DNA from 4 places in the Waltera acetigignens genome. Region 1 is predicted to be linked to each of the others. Evidence: predicted binding sites of a transcription regulator. Region 1 holds the regulator's gene; each other region holds the start of a gene.
The links. The regulator Rex, encoded in region 1, represses fermentation and respiration genes when NADH is low (regulators of the CRP and FNR family bind a similar motif). The targets are predictions, from matches to a motif close to ATTGTTAANTANTTAACAAT.
Positions count from the first base shown of each region.

Region 2: the regulator Rex is predicted to act here: its motif matches at 1,899-1,918, upstream of OCV96_RS16710 (NAD(P)-binding protein).
Region 3: the regulator Rex is predicted to act here: its motif matches at 1,652-1,671, upstream of serC (3-phosphoserine/phosphohydroxythreonine transaminase).
Region 4: the regulator Rex is predicted to act here: its motif matches at 1,803-1,822, upstream of OCV96_RS18005 (acetyl-CoA C-acetyltransferase).

Region 1 is NZ_JAOQJO010000016.1:101,602-104,769, reverse strand. It holds gene OCV96_RS14865 (ABC-F family ATP-binding cassette domain-containing protein) at 1-966, opposite strand, end outside; gene OCV96_RS14860 (redox-sensing transcriptional repressor Rex) at 1,105-1,746, shown strand; gene OCV96_RS14855 (hypothetical protein) at 1,903-2,541, shown strand; gene OCV96_RS14850 (NAD(P)H-hydrate dehydratase) at 2,543-3,168, shown strand, end outside.
Region 2 is NZ_JAOQJO010000021.1:19,759-22,926, forward strand. It holds gene OCV96_RS16710 (NAD(P)-binding protein) at 1-1,625, opposite strand, end outside; gene OCV96_RS16715 (DegV family protein) at 2,513-3,168, opposite strand, start outside.
Region 3 is NZ_JAOQJO010000024.1:38,508-41,675, reverse strand. It holds gene ilvB (biosynthetic-type acetolactate synthase large subunit) at 1-198, shown strand, start outside; gene OCV96_RS17870 (L,D-transpeptidase family protein) at 198-1,607, shown strand; gene serC (3-phosphoserine/phosphohydroxythreonine transaminase) at 1,757-2,839, shown strand; gene OCV96_RS17860 (phosphoglycerate dehydrogenase) at 2,851-3,168, shown strand, end outside.
Region 4 is NZ_JAOQJO010000025.1:19,332-22,499, forward strand. It holds gene OCV96_RS18000 (enoyl-CoA hydratase-related protein) at 1-413, opposite strand, end outside; gene OCV96_RS18005 (acetyl-CoA C-acetyltransferase) at 503-1,687, opposite strand; gene OCV96_RS18010 (M23 family metallopeptidase) at 1,846-2,886, opposite strand; gene hpf (ribosome hibernation-promoting factor, HPF/YfiA family) at 3,052-3,168, opposite strand, start outside.

The sequences.
Region 1 (3,168 bases):
TAAGATCCGGGGCGTCAGTGTCAGCTTCATATCCGTGCGGACCTCGGAGGGTTTTTCGATGACCTCGATCTTGTCCAGCATTTTCTCACGGCTTTCCGCCCGTTTGATGGACTTTTCCCGGTTGAAGGATTTTAATTTTTCGATGACCTCTTCCTGATGTTTGATCTCACGCTGCTGGTTCATATAGGCATTCCAGGCAGCAACGCGCAGCTGTTCCTTTTTTACGGCATAATCGGAGTAATTGCCCATAAAGGTTGTAGCCTTGGACTGGTCGATCTCGATGACTTTCCCGGCGATCCGGTCCAGAAAATACCGGTCGTGGGAGACGATGAGAACGGCTCCCTTGTAATTCAACAGATAAGTCTCCAGCCAGGCGATGGAATTCATATCTAAGTGGTTCGTCGGCTCGTCTAGGATGATGAGATCAGGGTTCTGTAACAGAAGCCGTCCTAACGCCACACGGGTCTTCTGACCGCCGGAGAGTGTGGCAACCGGCTTGGAGAATTCATCTTCGGTAAATCCCAGTCCCTTTAACACACCGACCAGCTCACTGCGGTAGAGATAGCCGCCGCCGGTCTCGAAAGCATGGGTGAGAGAGGTGTACTGCTTCATCAGGTCTTCCAGCGCATCTCCTTCGGCATGCTTCATATTGTTTTCGCATTCCCGGATCTTTTCCTCCAGGCGCAGCAGATCCGCCTTGACAGATAACAGTTCCTCGTAAATGGTGTGAGAGGTGTCCACAGTGCTGTTCTGTGCAAGGTATCCCAGGGTCTTGTCCCTCGCCAGAACCACCTGCCCGTCATCGGGAGTCATTTCCCCTACGATGATGCGGAGCAGTGTCGTTTTCCCGGCACCGTTGATGCCCACGATGGCAGCTTTTTCATGATCCTCTATATGAAAAGAGACATTTTTCAATACCTGATTTTCTACAAATGCTTTTGAAATATTCTGACAAGATAATATCATGGTAGTAAGTATCCTTTATTTCCAACCCACGGAGACCGGGCTTTTTAAATTTCATTGTAACGAAAAGAAGAAAACCTGTCAATTCATTGACAAGTTTTTAACACATGGTGTATACTAAAAAAAACGGAGGTGAAAGTATTGGAAGTAAAAGAAATTTCACAGGCTGTGATTGGCAGACTGCCCAGATACTTTCGATATTTGGGGGAATTGAAGGATGAAGGTGTGGAACGTATTTCTTCGCAGGAACTTTCCGGACTGATGAAGGTGACCGCATCCCAGATACGTCAGGATTTTAATAATTTCGGCGGTTTCGGCCAGCAGGGCTATGGATATAATGTAGAATCTCTGTATCGTGAGATTGGTAAGATCTTAGGACTGGATAAGCAGCATAATTTCGTCATCATTGGAGCAGGCAATCTGGGAAGAGCGCTGGGCAATTATATGAACTTCGAACGTCGTGGATTTATCTTCAAGGGAATGTTCGATGCGAACCCGGAACTGGTGGGTAAGGATGTCCGTGGCGTGAAGGTTATGCCCATGGATCAGCTGGAATCCTTTATCCGGGAGAAGGACATCGATATCGCTGTACTGACGATTCCCAAGACCAGTGCTGTGGAAGTGGCAGATAAGCTGGTGGCTAACGGGATCCGTGCTATCTGGAATTTCGCTCATGTGGATCTGAATGTTCCCGAGGGAATTCAGGTGGAGAACGTGCATCTGTCTGACAGCTTAATGAAGTTATCCTATAATATTAACCGTTACAGTTCAGACATGAAATAAGCAAGCGTATGATTGCTTATTTCATAGGCGGAGTGTCTGAAAATGAATAAAAGGAAAAGTCGCAAGGCGATGACGGATGCGAAGCAGCCGCTTTTATGAATTTCAGCGCACCGAGAAATAATACAACATGAAGTAAGGCATCAAAGGAGTGATTTTATGGGCAACGGTAACGCAGAAGAAAATGCACAGGACCGACAGGCTGCTTTCAAAAATGCATTGACGGGAAAGCATCTGCCCGTACTCACCCTGGATAATAAATGGTATCGGTTGTTGAATAAGACCGGTTCCGTTCCGCTAAAAGAAACGGAAGATGCCCTGAATCAGCTGTTGAAACGACAAGGTAAGCTCAATACCGAGTCGAAGGATATCCGGAATCTGAAAAAGAAGCTGATGAAAGAAATCGTCCCTATGGTGGATGAGGCGGAACAGCAGGGCGAAAACAGTAAGCTGAACAAACAGATCGAGGATCATAAGCGCCTGATCGGGGAATGCAATGAGAAGCTGGAAGCATACGAAGATGAGTTAAAAGATATCCCCAGAGAGATCGAAAGAATAAATCTTCAGCTTATGATGTTTACTATGGACTGCTGCTATGATATTATGAAGGATAATGACAAACAGATCAAAGAGACTGCGGAGTGGGTGGGTGCGATCCGTATCGAACTGAAAAAACGTCTGATCGAAAAACAGCAGATGGAACAGCAGAATCAGGAGATCTACAACTACATGCATGATATTTTTGGTGCAGAAGTGGTCAATCTGTTTGACATGAAATATAATCCGGAGCAAAAATAGTATGAGATATCTGGTAACTGCACAGGAAATGAAGCAATACGATAAAAATACCATAGAGTACCTCGGCATCCCGGGGCCGGTTCTGATGGAAAGAGCGGCTCTGGCTGCGGAGGATTTTCTGAAAGAGCGCTTTGATGCCGTGAAGGAACGGACAAAAGTGCTCATTTTTGCTGGTATGGGAAATAACGGAGGAGACGGTCTGGCTTTGGCGAGACTTCTTGCGGCGGACGGTTATACGGTATCGGTACGACTTGTGGGAGATCCGGAGAAAGCCACAGAGCAATGGAAGAGCCAGTGGCAGACCCTGCAACATTTTCCGGTGAAGACAGACAGTAATACGCAGGCAGATGAATATAATGTGATTGTAGATGCCTTGTTCGGTGTAGGATTGAGCCGCCCGGTGGAAGGCATCTATGCGGAAGCCGTAGAAGAGATGAATGTGGCGGAAGGATTTAAGCTGGCACTGGATGTTCCCAGTGGGATCTGCTCGGACACCGGCCGGGTGCTTGGTTGTGCTTTTCTGGCAGATGCAACGATTACTTTTGGTTTCTGTAAGAGAGGCCTTGTAATGTATCCGGGAACCGATTATGCTGGGCAGGTACACATTGCAAATGTGGGGATCGGACC
Region 2 (3,168 bases), on a different contig from region 1:
TGGTAACCCAGATATTCATCGATATTGGCTGCAGCTACTTTTCCGGCGGCAATGGCACGGATGACAGTAGCCGGACCGGTCACACAGTCACCACCGGCAAATACACCGTGGACATCCTTGACTTCACTGTCACTCATGGCAGTAATGGTGCCTCGTTTTACGGAGATACCCGCCTCCTCGAAATGGCGGGTCTCGATACCCTGACCGATGGCCACCACGACGATATCACAGGGGATTCGAAGGAGAGGCACATCCGCCTGGATCGGACGGGCTCGTCCCCAGGCATCGATGGGGCCGATGATCTGAGGTTCTACCCACAGAGCCGTCACATTGCCGTTCTCGTCGGCTTCGATCTTGTGAGGTGCTTTCAGGCTGTAAAGCTCTGCGCCCTCTGCGATGGCGCCTTCCACTTCTTCAGGAAGCGCCGTCATATCGGTCTGTCTTCTGCGGTAGGCAATTCCCACCTTTTTCGCCCCCAGACGAATGGCGGAACGGGTACAGTCCATGGCTACGTTACCGCCGCCGACTACGACTACGGTCTTGTCCTTGAAGTCCGGCATGTCATCGTCACCGATGCGGCGCAGCATTTCCACTGCAGACATGACACCGTTGGCATCCTCTCCCTCGATACCGATCTTTTTATCCGTATGGGCACCGATGGCAATATAGACTGCATCGTATTCTTCGTGCAGCTTATTATAAGAAATCTCACCTTCGCCGTTGCCGACTCTGGTGTTCAATTTCACTTCCACTCCGGTGGACAGAATAGTGTCAATGTCCTCCTGTAAGCGTTCTCTTGGGAAACGATAGTTGGGAATTCCGTAGCGCAGCATACCGCCCAGCTTGCTCTTTTCCTCAAATACCACGGCATGGTGTCCCATCAGCTCCAGATAATATGCCGCAGACAGTCCGCCGGGGCCTCCGCCGATGATTGCTACTTTTTTACCGGTGCTCTCCGCTTTCTCAGGCACAGGAACCGTGTTGGCTCTGGCATTGTCCACTGCCATACGCTTCAGGCCGCGGATATTGATGGCACTATCGATCATGTTGCGGCGGCATCTTGCCTCACAGGGATGCTCACAGATCAGGGCACAGGCGGTGGGGAAAGGATTGTCCTTGCGGATCAGCTTTACGGCATCTGCATAACGCTCTTCCTTCACCAGTGCTATGTAACCGGGGATATCCACACCTGCGGGGCACAGCGCCACACAGGGAACCGGCTGGGTAATATGGCAGGAACATTTTCCCCCATGTTCAATGTGATAGACATAATCCTCACGGAAGCCTTCCAGTCCGGCCAGTACCATATGGGCCGCCTCGTAACCGATGGCACAGTCAGCGGAGTCCACAATGTCGGAAGCGGTATCCCGGATCAGATCCAGTGTCTTCAGGGTGGCTTTGCCTGCCAATACATCCTCCATCAGGTTCTGCAACTGCCCCAGTCCCACACGGCAGGGCACACATTTACCACAGGTCTGGGCATGACACATTTTCAGAAAAGAAAGCTGCAGGTCCACCGGACATAATCCGGGCGGGCTGGCGATAATTCTTCTCTCCAGATCTTTGTACAGGCGTTCCACCGTAAGCTGTGCTTTATTCGGGGTAGCTATCTTCAATCGGCTCATAATCTTCTCCATTCTGCGGGCTGATGCCTGCGTTACTTTTATGCCCTGCGCCACGGGCGCTGCCGGCAACGGCTATGGCGTGCTGCTCTCCGTCTGCGGGCGCGGTGTTTTACTGACACGTACTATGGCATTGGCCACCTGAGCTGGCTGCCTGTTGCACGGTGTAAGCGCTTACATTTTGTTTTTTAAAAAATAGCCGTTTCTTGTCGGCTACTGATTTTTGTATATGTGCAATTGTATCCTAAATAATAAAAACTATCAATAGTTTTTAGGAAAGTTAATTTTTTATCTATCTTTTTGTGGAATATGCATGAGGATGCTTGGCTCACATAGATGTAAGCTCTTACATTTTTTTGCTTTTTCTGCTACATCCGTAGCAATACTCTCTTGACATCGGTTTTTCTGCCAGACAATCTCATCGGATCCTTCGTAGGGAATCCGATAGAATCAGGTATTTTCGTAAATCCCCATAAAATAACCGATTTCATACAAAAAAGTCACTGTTCTGCCACTTTTTTGTACAAAAACAGCCAAAAACGTATCTTTAACGAAAATATCTTCTCCAATTTCCTGAAAATCCTGTGTTTTTGTATTTTTTTGCAGCATTTTCCTGTTTTTGATACAAAACTGTTCCTTTTACAATGAAAGAACAGGCTCAAAATAGTGGATTTTTCCTTGCCAGAAGAAATTTTTTCCACCTTTTCCGACCAAATACCCACTTTTGAAGGAAACTCACCTTTTCTGGCCGCTTTCGGAACGCTTTTTCCTCGGAAATCGCCTGTTTTTCCTAGTTTTCAGGAAAAAAAAGCCCAGGCGGAACAGGCTGTCAGAAACAAAAAATGACAGGCTAATCCGCCGGAGCTATATTGCCTATGATATTAATCTTTTTACACCGTCACGATCACGCCGCCATCGTTGGCGTACATGCTGCTGACACCGCGGGTGTCCATGATCAGGCATCCTTTGAACTCTGCCTTTTCCATAAGAAGCTTCTTCATGGTCTCGGCGCGGTCAGGAGCATTGCAGTGGGTGATCATCAGGAAACGTTCCTTCGTATCCCCTGCCTCTTCCAGAACGATCTCCGCCATTCTTCGGAGTGCTTTCTTCATGCCGACGCTCTGGCCTCTCTGCACGATACTGCCCTTGTCTCCGGCCATGATCGGCTTGATGCTTAAAGTAGATGCCACCAGTGCCTTTACACCTGTCAGTCTGCCATTCTTGCGCAGAGTGTCCAAATTATCCAGTACAAAATAGGTATGCACATTGCTGCGGAACTCTTCGATCTGCTTCACGATCTCTTCAAAAGAAAGTCTCTGCTCCTCCAGTTCTACCAGTTTCTTCACGATCTGGGTCTCACCACAGCTGGCGGATTCGGAATCAATGATGTGGATCTGTTTCTTTCCGTATTTTTCCCGATATAAATTCATTCCCAGCACCGCACTGTTATAGCTGCCGCTGAGGTGGGATGATAATGTGATCACATACACATGCTCCGCTTCTGTGTGGTAGGCTTCCCTGAAACGCTCTGGGGAAGGGCATGCCG
Region 3 (3,168 bases), on a different contig from region 1:
GAAGGACTGGGCTGTACCGCCATCCGCGTGACCAAAAAGGAAGAAGTGGCACCGGCCATCGAGAAGGCCATTGCCCTGAAAGCACCGGTACTGATCGAGTGCATGATCCCGGAGGATGATAAGGTATTCCCCATGGTTCCGGCAGGAGCCCCCATCAGCGAAGTGTTTGACGGAGATGATTTGAAAAGGCAGTCCTGATGAAAAAGACGACGAAAAGATTAGTTTTGGCAGTACTTTTATTTTTGCTGTTATTACTGACCGGATATTTTATTCTGGCATTTTATTACAGAGAAGGCTTCTCTGTAAATACCTGGATCAACGGTGTCTACTGTACCGGAAAAACGGTGGAGGAAGTGAATTCGGAGCTTTTGTTGCGTACAGAGGCTCCGAATATTGTCATCGTGGACAGAGAGGGGACAGAGTATACAATCTCTCTTGCGGAAGCAGATTATCAGGCAGATTACAGTAACGTACTGGAACATTACCGGCAGGAACAGAATCCGTTCCTGTGGGTGGACAATGTTCTGTTTCACTCCCGGAGGGAACTTTCTCCCACAGTGACCGTGGATGTGGATGGGCTTCGGAGAGCTTATGATTCTCTGGAATTTGTACGGGCCGAACAACAGAAGAACAAGGATTACAGCCTTGCCCGGGATTCGTCGGGCGAGTACGTCTTCACGGATGGACTTGCGGGACGCATTGACTTGGAGAAGGCTTTTTTGGCGTTGGAGAACACAGTAGAAAACGGGCAGGAGACGTTAAACCTGTCAGATAGTGGCTGTTATTATGACATCACTCCAAATGAGAACCAGAAAACTCTGCGGAATCTCTGGAAGGAGATTGAACGTTATCAGAGATGTGATATTGTCTATTGCTTTGGACAGGAGAGACATCCGGTGACGGCAGCGGACTGTGCCTCTTTTCTGGTGACGGAGAATGGTCTGCCGGTGACGGATCAGACCGGTAACTTTGTACTGGATGAAGAAGCCGTGACGGCGTATGTAGAGCAGCTGGCCGAAAAGTATGACGGTTATGGCCGTACCAGACAATTCCACAGTACCAGAGGAGATGTGATCACCATCGAGGGCGGCACCTATGGAAGCAAGCTGGATCAGAAAAAAGAGACTGCATACCTGATGGAGCATCTGCTGGATGCCGGTGTACATACGGGGACACAGCAGTCCCATGTTCCCACTTACGAGAGAGAAGCTTTCTGTTATGGCAGGGATGACATCGGAGATACCTATATCGAAGTGGATATGACACAACAGAAAATGTACTATTATGAAAAGGGGGAACTGCGGCTGGAGACGGATGTGGTGACCGGCAACATGCGCAGACGTATGGGAACACCGGAGGGGGTGAATTTCGTCTATAACAAGCAGAAGGACAGAGTACTGCGGGGACCGGGCTATGCCTCCCCTGTGAAATTCTGGGTACCTGTAAAGGGCAGCATCGGTATCCACGATGCCAGCTGGAGAAAAGAGTTCGGAGGGGACATCTACCAGACTGCCGGTTCCCATGGCTGTATCAATACACCGAAGGACAAAATGGAAGAATTGTACGACATGGTACAGATCGGTACCCCTGTCGTAATGTTTTATTAATAAAACAGACATTTTCTGACAAAATGTGTGCGGGATGCGAACATTTTGAAAATAATTTAACAATGTAGTTGACTAAAGCAAATGAAAAGCTTATTCTATACCTATGCTTTTTATAAAAAATTTAGAAAATATCGAGGAGGTCTTTGAAAATGGCAAGAGTGTATAACTTTTCCGCAGGCCCTGCAGTACTCCCTGAGGAGGTATTGCAGGAAGCAGCCGATGAAATGCTGGATTATAGAGGAACCGGCATGTCCGTAATGGAGATGAGCCATCGATCTAAAGCCTATGATACGATCATTAAGGAAGCGGAAGCTGATCTCAGAGAACTGATGAATATCCCGGACAACTATAAGGTACTGTTTTTGCAGGGTGGTGCGAGTCAGCAGTTTGCCATGATCCCCATGAACCTGATGAAGAACCGTGTGGCAGACTACATCGTAACCGGTCAGTGGGCGAAGAAGGCATATCAGGAGGCTTCCCTGTACGGCAAGGCAAATAAGATCGCTTCTTCTGAGGATAAGACCTTCTCTTATATTCCCGATTGCTCCGATCTGCCCATCAGCGAGGATGCCGATTACGTGTACATATGCGAGAATAATACCATCTACGGTACGAAATTCAAGACCCTGCCCAATACCAAGGGTAAGCCCCTGGTTGCAGATGTATCCAGCTGCTTTTTATCCGAGCCGGTAGATGTGACAAAATACGGTGTGATCTATGGCGGCGTACAGAAAAATATCGGACCTGCAGGTGTGGTTATCGTGATCATCCGTGAGGATCTGATCACCGAGGATGTGCTTCCCGGTACACCGACCATGCTTCGTTATAAGATCCATGCAGATGCGGATTCTCTGTACAATACGCCTCCCGCATACGGCATCTACATCTGCGGCAAGGTATTTAAATGGCTGAAGAAGATGGGCGGTCTGGAGGCAATGAAGGAGCGCAATGAGAAAAAGGCGAAGATCCTGTATGACTACCTGGATGAAAGCAAGCTGTTCAAGGGAACCGTCCGCAAGGAAGACAGATCCCTGATGAATGTTCCGTTCATTACCGGTAATGAGGAGTTAGATGCCAAATTCGTCAAAGAGGCGAAGGAGGCAGGCTTCGAGAACCTGAAAGGTCACAGAACCGTAGGCGGCATGAGAGCAAGTATCTACAATGCGATGCCCATCGAAGGTGTGGAGAAGCTGGTAGAGTTCATGAAGAAGTTTGAAGCGGAGAACGCTTAAGGGGGAGAAAAATGTTTCAGATCAATTGCCTGAATCCCATTTCCAAAGTGGGACTGGATCGTCTGACAGCAGACTATAAAGTAATCGATAATATGAATGACGCAGAGGGCGTTCTGGTCCGCAGTGCTTCCATGCATGAGCTGGAGCTGCCGGAAAATCTGCTGGCAGTAGCGAGAGCCGGTGCCGGAGTCAACAACATTCCTCTGGATAAATGTGCGGAAAAGGGTATCGTAGTATTCAATACTCCCGGTGCCAACGCCAATGGCGTAAAGGAACTGGTGATCGCTGGTATGCTGTTAGCTGCCCGTGATGTGGTAGGCGGTATCGAA
Region 4 (3,168 bases), on a different contig from region 1:
GGAGTGATTCCCAGTCCTACCTCGGGCTGTCCGAAGACTGCATTGTCGGAACAGATTCTGATATCACAGCTCATGGAAATCTCACATCCGCCGCCCAGAGCAAAGCCGTTGACAGCTGCGATCACGGGAATGGGGAAGGTCTCGATCTTGCGGAATACATCGTTACCCTTCTTGCCGAATGCCTCGCCCTCTGCCTTGGTCAGGCTGCTCATCTCTCCGATATCTGCACCTGCCACGAAGGACTTACTGCCTGCACCGGTGATCACCAGACAACGAACCGTTGCCAGATCTACTGCATCCAATGTAGCGTTCAGTTCATCCAGTACCTGAGAATTCAGAGCGTTCAGTGCTTTCTCACGGTTAATGGTGATGGTTGCCACATTACCATTCTGCTCATACAAAATGTAATCCATGTTTTTACCTCATTTCACATTTCTATTCGTGTTTTCAAAACCACACTAAGGCGATAGAGATTCTACCGCCCCAGCGAATATTTATAAAATTAATCCTCGATCTTAACGATGGTGGAGCATCCCATACCACCGCCGATGCACAGAGTAGCCAGACCGGTCTTGGCACCTCTTGCCTGCATCTCATGCAACAGAGTTACCAGAATACGGCATCCGGAAGCTCCTACGGGATGGCCCAGAGCGATAGCACCGCCGTTGGGGTTCAGCTGCTTATCTACATCGATGCCCAGTTCCTTACCAACTGCTACGGACTGTGCTGCGAATGCTTCGTTAGCCTCGATGATATCGAAGTCTTCGATCTTCATACCGGTCTTAGCCATTACCTTCTTGGTAGAAGCTACAGGGCCGATACCCATAACCTCGGGACGAACACCAGCCAGAGCGCCTGCTACGAAAGTAGCCATAGGCTTAACGCCCAGCTCCTTAGCCTTCTCTTCGCTCATAACAACGATAGCTGCTGCACCGTCGTTGATACCGGAAGCGTTACCTGCGGTAACGAATCCACCGGGATTGATGGCACGAAGCTTAGCCAGACCTTCGATGGTAGAACCATGACGAGGGCCTTCATCGGTATCGAATACGATGGTCTCTTTTTTCTTCTTAACTTCTACGGGAACGATTTCTGCCTTGAAGGCACCGTTCTTCTGAGCTTCTTCAGCCTTTAACTGGCTCTTTAATGCGAACTCATCCAGTTCTTCACGGGTAAGTCCCCACTCTTCGCAGATGTTGTCTGCGGTCTTGATCATATGATAATCATTGAAAGCATCCCAAAGTGCATCTTTGATCATGGTATCAACCATGGTTGCGTTACCCATACGATATCCGTAACGTCCCTGAGGAATTGCGTAAGGAGCCATGGACATGTTCTCCATACCACCTGCTACTACGATATCTGCATCACCGGCCATGATCATCTGTGCTGCCTGGTTCACACAGTTCAGGCCGGAACCACATACCACGTTCATGGTAACTGCGGGAACTTCGATAGGAAGTCCGGCTTTGATAGCTGCCTGACGTGCTACGTTCTGTCCCTGGCCAGCCTGGATTACACATCCCATATATACCTGGTCAACTGCTTCGGGAGCAACGCCTGCTCTCTTCAGAGCCTCCTTGATAACGATTGCGCCCAGCTCCGGTGCAGGAGTTGTGCTTAAGGTTCCGCCCATGGTACCGATTGCGGTACGGCAAGCGCCTGCTAATACAACTTTCTTTGCCATTTGTTTGTCCTCCACTTTTTGTTTTCGTTTGGTTTGCTTTCTGAAATGTAGATTGTTATTTTTTTATCATTTCACTGTCCCCATTTTAACATAGCGAAATCTGTTTTGCAATGCTTTTGTCAAAAAAATAACAAAATAACAAATGAAATTTTTAGAAATCAGAATTCCCGGATTTTTGTAGTGCGGATCCACTCTCTTGTTCCCTCGACTTTCTGCACTTCCTGCGTGTGTTTTGCCAGAAAACAGGTCAGCGGATAGACATCGATCCAGATCTCGTTGTCACTCTCTTTCTGTTCTTCATCAAAGACCAGTTCCAATCCCCAGTGCAGATGGGTTACTTCTATATTATTTACATTTTCTGTGGTACTGTAACCGGTATGTCCCATATAACCGATCACATCCCCCGCCGTCACCACGCTGCCTTCTTCCAGTCCTTCCGCATAGGGGTAGTTCTGCCTCAGATGTGCATAGTAATAGTAGCGCTTATTATCAAAGCTGCGGATACCAATGCGCCAGCCGCCGTACTGGTTCCAGCCCAGGGCTTCCACAGTGCCGGACTCGACAGCAATGATAGGTACACCGACGAGCCCCATCATGTCATGGCCCAGATGCCTTCGTTTATATCCGTAGCTTCTTCCCGCCCCGAAATCATCATAATGAGTATAATCAAATCCTCTCGCAATGGGGCAATAACCTTTTAATCCGTATTTTTTCTGCCAGGTGCTCTGTCCGTCTTCTCCGATCACCTCTGCCTCGTATTCTCCCACCAGTCCTCCCAGCGCTGCGCTGTAAGCTTCCAGATAATACGGATAGTATTTCATATCTTTTGTGAGAGTTTCTATCTCTGCCTCTCCCTCAACCAGCTTCTCCGCCGTCTCGTTCAGGATCTTCAGCGCCTTTTTGTCAAATTCCCCTCCGGTTCTGGCTGCGGTATATGCAAGCAGCGGGATCCACTCCACATGATGTTCCGTGTCAAACGTATCCACATCCCAGTCATATGCCTGGCAGAGCGCTTCATAGGATACGGTAAAGTCCACCCATTTGATATAATCCTTTCCCGCAGCCGAGGTTGCGGTGACCACCGCCTGTTCCATGCTTTCTGTCCGTCCTGTCTCCCGGAGCAGAAATGCTCCCATCATTATAAATAGAAGCATCACCTCTGCCCGGATCCATGCCCGCATTCTCTTTTCTCTGTCCATTCCCTGTCCTGCTTTCAGTTCCTCCTTACAGGTTATGTTTCTGATTTTTCCGGTATTCAGACAATTCGAAAATCTCCGGGGCATATCATTTCCCATACAACAAAACAGCCTGCCGGAAATTCCGGCAGGCTGTAAATTTGTCTTTATTTAATTTTCTGTCCGGTTTTATACTTCCGGCTCGATCAGTCCGTAGGTATCGCCCTTTCTCTTGTACACTACATTTACCTGATCTGTCTCTGCGTTGCAGAATACGAAGAAGTTGTGTCCCAACAGTTCCATCTG